2 regions of the Pseudoalteromonas sp. APC 3691 genome follow, and region 2 is predicted to be linked to the other one. Evidence: predicted binding sites of a transcription regulator. Region 2 holds the regulator's gene; the other holds the start of a gene.

Evidence for each region. Region 2 encodes ArgR, which controls arginine synthesis, uptake and breakdown. Its sites were predicted from a motif close to ANTGAATANNTATTCANT; they were not measured.
Region 1: QL998_RS11205 (OadG family transporter subunit) is a predicted target of ArgR. The motif match lies at 4,420-4,437, and genes of this name have one in related genera.

What each region holds. Positions count from the first base shown of each region.
Region 1 covers NZ_JASDCB010000030.1:7,216-13,556, reverse strand. Annotated here, with positions in the region: gene QL998_RS11225 (hypothetical protein) at 1-74, opposite strand, end outside; gene QL998_RS11220 (aldo/keto reductase) at 88-1,059, opposite strand; gene QL998_RS11215 (sodium ion-translocating decarboxylase subunit beta) at 1,195-2,325, opposite strand; gene oadA (sodium-extruding oxaloacetate decarboxylase subunit alpha) at 2,339-4,120, opposite strand; gene QL998_RS11205 (OadG family transporter subunit) at 4,132-4,374, opposite strand; gene QL998_RS11200 (DUF1328 family protein) at 4,893-5,066, shown strand; gene QL998_RS11195 (hypothetical protein) at 5,123-5,314, shown strand; gene QL998_RS11190 (YcxB family protein) at 5,447-5,914, shown strand; gene csrA (carbon storage regulator CsrA) at 5,964-6,155, opposite strand; gene QL998_RS11180 (aspartate kinase) at 6,247-6,341, opposite strand, start outside.
Region 2 covers NZ_JASDCB010000009.1:28,445-34,785, reverse strand. Annotated here, with positions in the region: gene QL998_RS04835 (ABC transporter ATP-binding protein) at 1-358, shown strand, start outside; gene QL998_RS04830 (Dyp-type peroxidase) at 407-1,306, shown strand; gene argR (transcriptional regulator ArgR) at 1,314-1,781, opposite strand; gene mdh (malate dehydrogenase) at 2,007-2,939, shown strand; gene ispB (octaprenyl diphosphate synthase) at 3,026-3,997, opposite strand; gene rplU (50S ribosomal protein L21) at 4,420-4,731, shown strand; gene rpmA (50S ribosomal protein L27) at 4,748-5,005, shown strand; gene cgtA (Obg family GTPase CgtA) at 5,144-6,301, shown strand.

The DNA of each region.
Region 1 (6,341 bases), on a different contig from region 2:
TGATATTTTTCAAGTAATGGAATGAGTATCGCCAGCGCGACAAACAATCCAATTAAAATAACGAATATATTCATATTAGCGCCCTACTTATGGTAACTCATGCCCTTTAGCGCTGACATAAAGTGCATACCAATGCTCACGAGTTAGCTCTACGTTGACAGCATCACAAGAGGCTTTAATACGCTTGGCATTAGTTGTTCCAATAATAGGCTGAATAGATGCGGGGTGGCGAAGTAACCAGGCAATTACAATCGCCTCAGCAGAAGTATCATAAAGTGCAGCCAGTTTATTAACTAAAAGACTGGTGTTTATATCGGCCTGCGATGCGTTTGATAAATCACTACCACTGTATAAACCTTGGCATAAACTGCCCCAGCTTTGAATTTGAATTTCAAAATGGCGACAGTACTCAATACTACCTGGTGTAAAATTAAGATCTTTACCGTCACTGTTACCGGCATATACACCTTCATCAACAAACTGATGCTTTTGCAAACTAGCCTCAATTTGATTAGCCACAATAGGCATATCAAGTGCGTGTTGTAAAAAATTCATTTGGTGCTGCTGCATATTAGATACTGCAAAATTGCGCACTTTACCGCTTTCTTTTAAGCAACTAAATATACGAGCAATTTCGTTAACTTCCATGAGAGGATCAGGACGATGTAGCATAAGTACGTCTAAATACTCTGTATTTAATCGCTTCAAGGATGCTTCAACTGATTGCTCAATCCACTTTGATGAAAAATCATAGCGCTTTGGTCCTAAGTCATCTTCAAAACGAATCCCACACTTAGATTGAATATACATGTGCTCTCTAAGCTCTGGTCGCTCACTTAATGCTTTACCAAAAACCTGCTCAGCTTTACCAAAAGTATAAATATCAGCATGGTCAAAAAAGTTAATGCCACCTTCAATAGCATTATCTATACATTCATGAGTTTGCTTAACATGTGCATCAGTAATTGCGTCTTTATTCCAACCGCCGCCCAGACCCATGCATCCGAATACAAGTTTACTAACATGAGGTAAGTGCTTTGCTAAAGGTGTGTGAAGCATGATAACTATCCTTAAAATTTTGAAGAGCTGTTACTGTAAACAAAAAGCGCTGAACAAGAAACCATTTAGCGGCGAAGAAATTAAGAACAATAAAAAGCGCAGTAAACTGCGCTAATCGGTTTGATTAAAATTAATTTAACCAACAAGTGCTAATAAAATACCCGCAGCAACTGCACTACCAAGAACGCCCGCAACATTTGGTCCCATTGCATGCATAAGTAAAAAGTTATGAGGGTTACTTTCAAGGCCTACTTTGTTTACTACTCGTGCCGCCATTGGCACAGCCGATACACCTGCCGCCCCTATTAATGGGTTTATAGGTGTTTTAGATATGCGATTAAGTCCTTTTGCCATAAATACGCCAGATGCCGTACCAATTGCAAACGCGAGTGCGCCAAGTACTAAAATACCAATCGTCTCAACAGTTAAAAACTTATCTGCAGCAAGCTTTGAGCCTACAGCTAAGCCTAAAAATATAGTTGTAACATTGATGATTTCGTTTTGAGCACTGTTACTTAATCTATCAACAACACCTGACTCTCGCATTAAGTTACCTAAACAAAACATACCTACCAGCGGTATAGCAGCCGGTAAAAACATAGCCGTTAAGCTAAGCACCATAAGAGGGAAAATAATCTTTTCCTTTTTAGATACTTTACGAAGCTCTGGCATTTTTATTTTACGTTCTTCTGGTGTTGTTAACGCACGCATAATTGGCGGCTGAATAATTGGCACAAGTGCCATGTATGAGTATGCGGCTACCGCTATTGCACCAAGTAAATCTGGTGCCAGTTTTGACGCTAAAAATATTGCAGTAGGTCCATCTGCTCCACCTATAATCGCAATAGCCGATGCATCCTGTAAAGTAAACTCAAAGCCTGGCACATAGTTTAATAATATCGCGCCAAACAGAGTCGCAAAAATACCAAACTGTGCAGCCGCACCTAATAGCAACATACGTGGATTAGCAATAAGCGCACTAAAATCGGTTAGCGCCCCTACTCCCATAAATATCAATAACGGAAAAATTCCCGTATCAATACCCACATAATAAACGTAGTACAAAAGCCCACCAGGGTCTGACAAACCTGCCACTGGTACATTTGTTAAAATCGCACCAAAACCAATAGGTAGTAATAATAGTGGTTCAAAGCCTTTAGCTATCGCTAAAAACAGTAATAAACACCCTACCGTAATCATTATTAACGATGGGATTGTAAAGTTAGCAATGCCTGTCGCATTCCAGAGGTTTAAAATACCTTCCATCCTCTATTTACTCCTAAGCTAATGCAATCATAGCGTCGCCGGTAGTTACAGCATCGCCTTCACTAACTAACACTTCAGCAATTGTTCCGGTATGCGTAGCGCGTATTTCAGTTTCCATTTTCATGGCTTCCATAATAATCACTACATCGCCCTCGTTAACAACCTGCCCAGCTTTTACTTTAATCTTAAAAATATTACCGGCTAGAGGTGCGTTAAGCGTTTCGCCTGATGCTACCGAAGCCGACTGGGGAATGTGCTCAGAGTCTTTTAAGGTTACTTCTTTAAGTTCACCACCTTGCGCCACTACTACGTCGTAAACTTTACCATCTACTTTTACGCTGTATTGCTCAGCTTTAACGCTGTTATTATTTGATCCCGATTTTGGTGCTGCCTTATTGCTCTTATCTTCAACGGTAGGAATAGGCTCAAATGCACCTGGGTTGTTGCGGTTTTTAATAAACTTCAAACCAACTTGTGGAAACAATGCATAAGTTAGTACATCATCAATTTGATCATCAGCAAGTGTTAAACCTTGCTCTTGCGCTTCTTTTAATAATTCAGCTTCAAGCGTTGCAAGCTCTGGTGCAATGTTATCTGCAGGGCGACAAGTAATAACCTCAGCTCCATCAAGCACACGCTCTTGTAGCTCTTTATTCATTGGTGCTGGTGTTAAGCCATATTCACCTTTTAATACGCCAGCAGTTTCTTTAGTAATTGTTTTATAACGCTCACCGGTTAGCACGTTAAGTACAGCTTGAGTACCTACAATTTGCGACGTGGGTGTTACTAAAGGTAAAAAGCCAAGATCTTCACGTACACGTGGGATCTCAAGTAAAACTTCATTAAGCTTATCTGCCGCGCCTTGCTCTTTAAGTTGGTTTTCCATGTTTGTAAGCATGCCACCAGGTACTTGAGCTAGTAAAATACGACCATCAACCCCTTTTAAGCTACCTTCAAATGCCGCATATTTTTTACGTACATCTCTAAAGTAAGCAGCAATTTCTTCTAGGTGATTTAAATCAAGGTCAGTATCGCGCTCGGTACCTTCAACTATCGATACAATAGTTTCAGTAGCAGTGTGTCCGTAAGTCATACTCATAGATGAAATAGCGGTATCAAGCATATCAATGCCTGCATCAATCGCTTTTTGATAAGTCGCAGTACTTAAACCAGTTGTAGCATGGCACTGCATAGCAATAGGAACCGATACAGTTCCTTTAAGTGCTTTAATTAGTTTTTCAGCATCGTATGGCTTTAATAAACCCGCCATGTCTTTAATACAAATTGAGTGACAACCTAAATCTTCTAATTGCTTAGCAAGAGTCAGCCACATTTCAAGCGTATGAACAGGGCTAACTGTGTACGAAATAGTACCTTGAGCATGTGCGCCTACTTTTATAGCCGCTTTAATAGCTGTTTCAAGGTTGCGTACATCGTTCATTGCATCGAATATACGAAATACGTCAACGCCATTTTTATGTGCGCGTTCTACAAATTTTTCAACTACGTCATCAGCGTAATGGCGGTAACCCAATAGATTTTGACCGCGTAATAGCATTTGTTGTTTAGTATTAGGCATCGCTTTTTTAAGCGCACGAATACGCTCCCAAGGATCTTCGCCTAAATAACGAATACACGAATCAAATGTAGCACCGCCCCACGATTCAATAGACCAATAACCTGCATCATCTAGCTTGCTAGCAATAGGTAGCATATCGTCTAGGCGCATACGTGTTGCGAGCAATGATTGGTGCGCATCGCGTAATACCAATTCTGTTAATTTTAATTTAGCCATGTGTGTGCCCCTTATTTGTTATTTGATTTGTACTGAGCAATGGCAGCACTAATAGCAGCGATGTGCTCATTAGGCACACCTTGAGATTTAAAAGACGGTGATTTAGCTGGTGATGCCTCTGGTTCGCTAAAGCGCGTCACCAAATTAGACATAAGCGTTACTGCACCAATTAATATCGACAGAAATACAAACACCCCAACCATACCAGTTAGCATTAAGCTACCAGCCGTTGTGAGTAGAGCACCTATATCCATTTTTCTCCCCCTTGAAACCCATATCGAAAATAAAAAATCGATTTAATTAAATATTTATTCACTGGATGATAACAAAACTAGTCGCTTTGTCTACATCTTGTAAATTGGTAAAACCAATTAAACTATAAACAACATAACACTCAACTTATTTACATGCCATAACCCAGCAACCATACGCCATATAATACACGTAGGAAATAACGACTATAGCTAATAGTTATATAGAAGTTGTTAATTAACTATTCAACTTAATAAAAATACACACCAAACTTTATAATAAGTACAAAAACACACACTAATTGTTAATTGGTCTTACCAAAAAAATATTCTCAGTGGATTTTTGCCAGCAATTTGTAACAGTGTGAATAACTTACATAACAAAGCGTAAAAGTTACTAACTAACAAATAACTAAAAACATAACCAAAAAACATAAGCTATTGATATTAATAAAAAATAAACTTTGGCATGTAACTGGCATTAGTTATTATGAGCAAATTTGATAACCAAGGAGAAAACAATGTTACGCTGGACAATTACATTTTTAGTTATTGCTTTAATCGCTGCAGTGTTAGGTTTTGGTGGCATCGCAGGTGCCGCAGCTGGTATAGCAAAAATTATATTTTTTATCTTTTTAGTACTTTTAGTGATTTCATTAGTTTCAGGTGCACTACGTGGTAAATCGCCCAGGTAGATAAAGCATTCAACTAACACACTAAAATTTAATTAATACTTACAAGGAATTACATTATGAATTCAACAACTGTAAAAGCAGCACTAATCGGTCTATTCGCAAGTTTTTTCATCATGGGTTGTGAAGACAACCATGCAGAAGACGCAGGCGAACGTATTGACGAAGCAGTAACTGACGTGCAAAACAAAGTAGAAGATGCATGTGAAAATGTTAAAGAAGGCGTAAACGCTGAAGAAACTAACTGTTAATTCTTCTTTTATCGCTAAAAAACGGCCTTAGGGCCGTTTTTTTGTGTCTGTAATAAAATCACTGACTATAAAGCTGCTCATTTAGCGGTTAGCTTGTTAAAATAAAAAAAACGATATTTAAAGCAAGGCAATATGGCATTTACAACAACCTACACGCTAGATAAACCCTACTTTTATGAGTGCTTTGATGAGTCACTCCCGTACAGTAAACGCGCCAAACCTAAGTACTTTTTACTTGTACTACTGGTTGCGCTTGGTTTATTTGGCATTTATGTTTTAAACGATCATTACTTAGGATCGTTTATGATCATGCTAGGTGTACTAGAGTGCGTCGCTTTTTACTATCGCAGACCTTGGTGGGTAACCAGACAAATGCTCAGCAGAGCATCAGGCTCAGAAGTAACACTTACCTTTGATGAAGAAGGTATTAAATCAGCTAATCATTACAAAAGCTTTCAGCTAACTTGGCAAGACATAAGCGAAGTAATAGATACGCAGCAAGGTATTATTATTAAAAATAAAAGCGGCATGCAGTATATTTCAAGACAAATATTAACCCCAGAAACACTCGCTTTTATAAACAAAAAAGCCACTCAGTGAGTGGCTTTTGACTAGTTGAGTTAATTACTCAACTACGTATACGTGTTGATTAAGCATTGCCCGGATTAGGGTTCGACTTTTCAGCTTGTATGCGCATGTAAATCTCTTCACGATGCACTGATACGTCTTTTGGTGCATTAACACCGATTCGAACTTGATTTCCTTTAACACCTAGAACAGTAACTGTTACTTCGTCACCAATCATTAGGGTTTCACCTACTCTACGAGTTAGTATTAGCATTCTCTTGCTCCCATGTTCCAATAAAAATTATAAGATTCCGCTTAAACATACTAATGAAAATTAGACTGAAAAGTAAGTAAAAACTCGCAATCTATCCATTTTCTGTTAAAAATGCTTTGTGTAATGCACGAACAGCCAACTCTAGGTACTTTTCATCTATTAAAACTGAAATTTTAATCTCTGAAG
Region 2 (6,341 bases):
GGTTGCAGAGTTTCTGGGTCAGGGCATATACTTAAGCGCAGAAGTGTTAACCGCAACTGAATATAAAACACCATTTGGTTTAGTCGAATCTTATGTTGAGAGTAAGCATAATGTAAGTGCAGGGCTTATATATGTGCGCCCTCATCAAATAGAATTAGTGGCAGATAACCAAAGTGACAAATTCAGCAAGCGAGCTACAATCATAAGTCGTCGCTTTATTGGTTCGGCGTATGTTTATTCGCTTGTTATTGATGAACAAGAAATTGAAGTTGCTGCACAATATGGCCAGTCATTTGAAAATAATGATCAGGTTATAATAAAAATAAAACCTCACACGGTGAATTTTTTCGAATCGTAATTAATTTGTTATTCGCTGTGTTTTTATCTGTAAAACTAAGGAATAACAATGGCGCAAGCGCAATCAGGGATTTGTGCTGAAGCAAACTTACACGGTTTGCACTTATTTTTTAATGTGTTTGATGGTCAAGACGAATCACTTCGCGCAAAGTTAAAACAAGTAAGCGCTATAGAAGAAGAGTTTAGCGATCAATTTTCAGAATCAATGCTCTCTTGTATGGTTGCTATTGGTGCGCAATACTGGCCGCATATCCTCCCTGAATACATTCCAAGCGAATTACAGAGCTTTCCCAATATAACCCATAGCGATCACCAAATGAGTGTACAACCGTGTGATTTATTTGTGCAAATTCGCTCTGACCGTGAAGATGTTAACCATTTATTTGCGCTGCAAATTTTAAAATTATTTGCCCCCGATGTTGAGCTGGTGGAGCAAATTCGGAATTTTCGCTTTTTAGATGGTCGTGATTTTAACGGTTTTATTTATGGTGGCGACACCGCACATGGAAGAAAAAAGCGCGCTACGGCTTTAATCAGCAACCCTGGTAGCTTTGAAGATCAGGGGAGTTATATTCATGTTCAGCGTTATAAACATGATTTAACTATGTGGCAGCATTTATCATTGAGTGAGCAAGAGCAAATAATGGGACGTACGCGTCTTGATAACACGCTAATTACCCCAGCGATCGAAACCAGCCATGCTTCGCGAAGTGAGCTAAAAGACGGAGACGGACAACCGCTACTATTAAATCAAAGCATGCCTTATGGCGACGTGTATGAGCAGGGAATGTTATCAATTACATGCGCTTGTACGGGCACCGCGTTTGAAAAAGTACTTAATAGTCGTTTAGGGGAAGGGGATTGCTACGACCACTGGCTTGATTTTACTCAAGCCGATATGGGCTCTACTTTCTTTGCACCTTCAATAGGGTTTTTAAAACAAATTTAATTTGCTATTAAACCGTATCAAATAAAATGCGAACGCGTTCAAGAGTTACATCTATTTCAGATATTTTAGCAGGAGCGATAAAAATAGTGTCATCGCCGGCAATAGTTCCTAGTACGCCATCTGCTTTACCTAATGAATCTAATAAACGTGCAATAAGCTGAGCAGCACCTGGGCTGGTACGAATGATGATCATCATTTCGTTGTGCATAATGTCGATTACTAATTGGCGTAATGGGCTTTTAGCCGTAGGCACACCCATTTCAGCAGGTAAGCAGTAAACCATTTCTTGTTTGGCATTGCGTGTGCGTACAGCGCCAAATTTACTTAACATGCGTGATACTTTACTTTGGCTTATATTGTCAAAACCTTGATCTTTTAACGCATCAACTATTTCGCCTTGAGAGCCAAAATTTTCTTCTTTTAATAGTGATTTAAATGCTTTTACCAGTGCTTCTTGTTTATCTTGTGGTTGCATAGTCTTTATTCGTTTTTGTTATTTATGCCGCAAATTCTACACAAAAATGAATAATTATGCAGCAGTTGTTTAGTTAACTTGCCAGTTTGATGCGTTAAATCACAAAAGTTTACGACTATGGTCGAAAATATACTTGAAATAGACAGGATAAATTTGTTTTTAGTCGCTAATTTCATTATCTTAAGAGCCACAAATGTTTCCTACCTCAAATTACGGAGAATTCCAATGAAAGTTGCTGTATTAGGTGCTGCAGGCGGTATCGGCCAAGCGTTGTCTTTATTATTAAAAACAGGCTTACCAGCTGGCTCTGAATTATCACTTTATGATGTTGCACCAGTAGTACCAGGTGTTGCGGTTGACCTTTCTCACATCCCAACAGATGTTAAAGTAGCAGGCTTTGGCGCAGACGAATTAAACAAAGCGCTTGAAGGTTCTGACATCGTTCTTATCCCAGCGGGTATGCCACGTAAACCAGGTATGGATCGTGCTGATTTATTTAATGTAAATGCTGGTATCATCAAAACTTTAGCAGAAGGCATTGTTGCTAGCTGTCCTAAAGCGTTAGTAGGTATTATTACTAACCCAGTAAATGGCACAGTTCCAATCGTTGCTGAAGTATTCAAAAAAGCAGGTACTTACGACGCTAAACGCGTATTCGGTATTACTACGCTTGACGTTATTCGTTCAGAAGCATTTGTTGCTGAACTTAAAGGCGTAGACGTAGCAACTGTGAAAGTACCAGTAATTGGTGGTCACTCAGGCACAACTATTCTTCCTCTACTTTCTCAAGTTGAAGGTGTTTCTTTCACTGATGAAGAAGTTGCTGCACTTACTCCACGTATCCAAAATGCGGGTACTGAAGTTGTAAATGCTAAAGCAGGCGGTGGTTCAGCTACGCTATCTATGGGTGCTGCTGCAGCTCGTTTTTGTATGTCTTTAGTTAAAGGCCTACAGGGTGAAGAAGTTGTAGATTACGCTTACGTTGCTGTTGAAAATGGCGATGCAGAGTACTTTGCACATCCAGTACGTTTAGGTAAAAACGGCGTAGAAGAAATTCTTTCTTACGGCGAACTAAGCGCATTTGAAACAAAAGCAAAAAATGACATGCTTGAAACACTGAAAAAAGACATCAAAGAAGGTGTTGATTTCATGGCGTAATAGCCAAAGTAGAATAACAAAAAAGCCTGCATTTGCAGGCTTTTTTATTACTCAGAATTAATGTCACACTGTGTAACTAGTTAAAACTAGTGGTCGCGGTCAACCGCAATACGAGCAAGGCTTATGAGTGCTTGCTTATAGTCAGACTCAGCTAAAAAGTCTAAACACGCAATAGCTTTGTCAGCTTCAAGCTCTGCTTTTTGCATTGTAAATTCAAGCGCATTAGTTTGCTTTAGTGCCGATAAAATTTCTTCTAAATGCTCCATACCATTACAGTGCTCTATTGCATCACGAATAAGCTGTGTTTGCTGCTCGCTACCATGTTGCATGGCATAAATAAGTGGAAGCGTTGGTTTGCCTTCAGCTAAATCATCACCAATATTTTTACCCAACTGCTCAGCATCTGCATTGTAATCAAGTACGTCATCCACTAACTGAAATGCAGTACCTAAATGCATACCGTACAGGTTTAGTGCATCGAGAGTACTTTGATCTTGCTCAGTAATAATGGCAGCAAGCCCTGTCGCTGCTTCAAACAACTTAGCTGTTTTAGAGTAAATAACCTGCATATAACTGGCTTCGGTCGTATCTGGGTCGTTGCAGTTCATTAACTGCAATACTTCACCTTCAGCAATAATGTTTGTTGCATCGGCAAGTACTTGCATAACCTGCATTTTGCCAAGGCCAACCATAAGCTGAAATGAACGAGTGTAAATAAAGTCACCAACCAATACGCTAGCAGCATTACCAAATTCAGCATTTGCTGTAGGCGTGCCACGTCGTAAGTTTGATTCATCTACAACATCATCATGCAATAGCGTTGCTGTATGAATAAACTCAACAATTGCTGCAAGTGTTATGTGATCTTTACCCTGATAACCGAGCGCTTTGGCTGCTAAAATTGCCAGCATTGGACGAACGCGTTTGCCGCCACTGCTAACTATATATAAACCAAGCTGATTAACTAACGCCACATCTGAGCGCATTTGCGCATGTATAAGTTGATTGACGTCATTCATATCGCTTTCGATTAACGCCTGGATAGCTTTTATATCCATTGATCTCCGAGCCAATTTTTATGTGTGAACGGCGCAGATTGTACAACAAAAAATGCACTAGCTCGATATTTTGTGACGATTGATTGAAAAAACACTATTAAAGTACTTAATTTAGACTGAATTGGCCAAGATAACTGATTAATTGATAATCAATATGCAGTTTGTGGTGTGCTTAGATATTAAGCTGTGAGGGTCATATTTGAGTACATTAGTTTATTTTGACTAAGAGTTAAAAAGCGCTTGGCAAAAGGGCTAATTAATATAAAATGGGGTAAATATTGAATTGCTCTCAAAGCAGCTACTTTTTATTCATTTTAATTACAAAATAGGCTTGCTAGTTATTTCGCGTTAGCGTAAACTTCGCGCCCTATCGAAGAATATTTTAGTTGCGCCGATTTGAGGGTGCACAGACGGAGTTAATTATGTACGCGGTTTTCCAAAGTGGTGGTAAACAGCATCGTGTGACTGAAGGTCAAACGATTCGTCTTGAAAAATTAGACGTTGAAACTGGTGCGGCAGTAGAATTTGATTCAGTACTTTTAGTTGCTGATGGTGAGAAAATCGAGATCGGTGTACCGTTCGTAAACGGTGGCAAGATAACAGCTGAGGTTGTTTCACATGGTCGCGGTGAGAAGATTAAGGTTGTTAAATTTAGACGCCGTAAGCATTCTCGTAAGCAAATGGGCCATCGTCAATGGTTCACTGAAGTTAAAATCACTAGCATTAGCGCTTAATTAGAGGTACTTAGAAATGGCACATAAAAAAGCAGCTGGTAGTACTCGTAACGGTCGCGATTCAGAAAGCAAACGCCTAGGTGTTAAGCGTTTTGGTGGCGAATCAGTTCTAGCGGGTAGCATCATTGTTCGTCAGCGTGGAACTCGTTTCCACCCTGGTACTAACGTAGGTATCGGTAAAGACCACACTATCTTCGCAAAAGCAGATGGTAAAGTTCAGTTTGAACAAAAAGGTCCTTTAAACCGTAAATACGTAACTATCGTAACTGAGTAATCAGTAAGGTAGTTAAAAACCCCGCCTTTGCGGGGTTTTTTGTTTTGTAGTCAGCCAATATATACCCAAGCCTGCATTTGTGCTGGCTTGGGTATATAATAGAGTTATTAAACAAGCCAATCCCTAAAGTGAGTAATCATGAAGTTTGTAGATGAAGTAGAAATTCGCGCAGAAGCTGGAGACGGTGGCAGCGGCATCGTGTCTTTCCGTCGTGAAAAATATGTTCCAGATGGTGGACCAGACGGCGGTGACGGTGGAGACGGTGGTAGTGTTTATCTACAAGCTGATGAAAACTTAAATACCCTAATTGATTATCAGTTTGAGCGTTTCCATAGGGCTGAACGTGGCACTAACGGTCGTAGCCGTAACTGTACAGGCCGAAAAGCCGACGACTTATTTGTTATGGTGCCTGTAGGCACACGCATCATGGATGTTGATACCCAAGAGGGACTTGGCGACTTAACTCAACATGGTCAACGAATTTTGGTTGCAAAAGGTGGTTTCCACGGCTTGGGGAATGCACGTTTTAAATCAAGTACTAACCGAGCACCTCGTCAAAAAACATTGGGCACACCTGGTGAAGTACGTAACTTAAAATTAGAGTTACTATTATTAGCTGATGTAGGCTTACTCGGATTACCTAATGCAGGTAAATCTACGTTTATCCGCAGTGTATCTGCAGCGAGACCAAAAGTAGCTGATTACCCATTCACGACGCTTATTCCTAATTTAGGTGTGGTACGTCCTGAAGCAAATAAATCATTTGTTATAGCCGATATTCCAGGTCTAATTGAAGGTGCATCTGATGGTGCAGGCCTTGGTATTCGCTTCTTGAAGCATTTAGAGCGTTGTCGTGTGTTATTACACATTATTGATGTAATGCCGGTAGATGGTTCAAACCCTGTTGATAATGCGTTTTCGATTATTAACGAACTGCACCAATACAGCCCTAAATTAGCTGAGAAGCCACGCTGGTTAGTATTTAATAAAATAGATTTATTACCAGAGGATGAAGCAAAAGCGTTATGCGAATCGATTGCAGAAGAGCTGGGCGAAACTGAAAATATTTATCACATCTCAGCAATTAATAAACTTAATACTCAACCTTTAATCCACAACATAATGACGCTCCTTGATAGCATGCCTAAAGAGAAGTTTGTACAAGTTGAGGATGAAGAAGTTGAATTCAAGTGGGATACCTATCATGAAAAAGCCACTAAAGGTAAGGGCAATGATGATGATTGGGACGACTGGGATGAAGATGATTACGACGTAGAAGTAGTCTACGAGCGTTAATTAAATAGAATTTATTAAAAAGGAGCTTATGCTCCTTTTT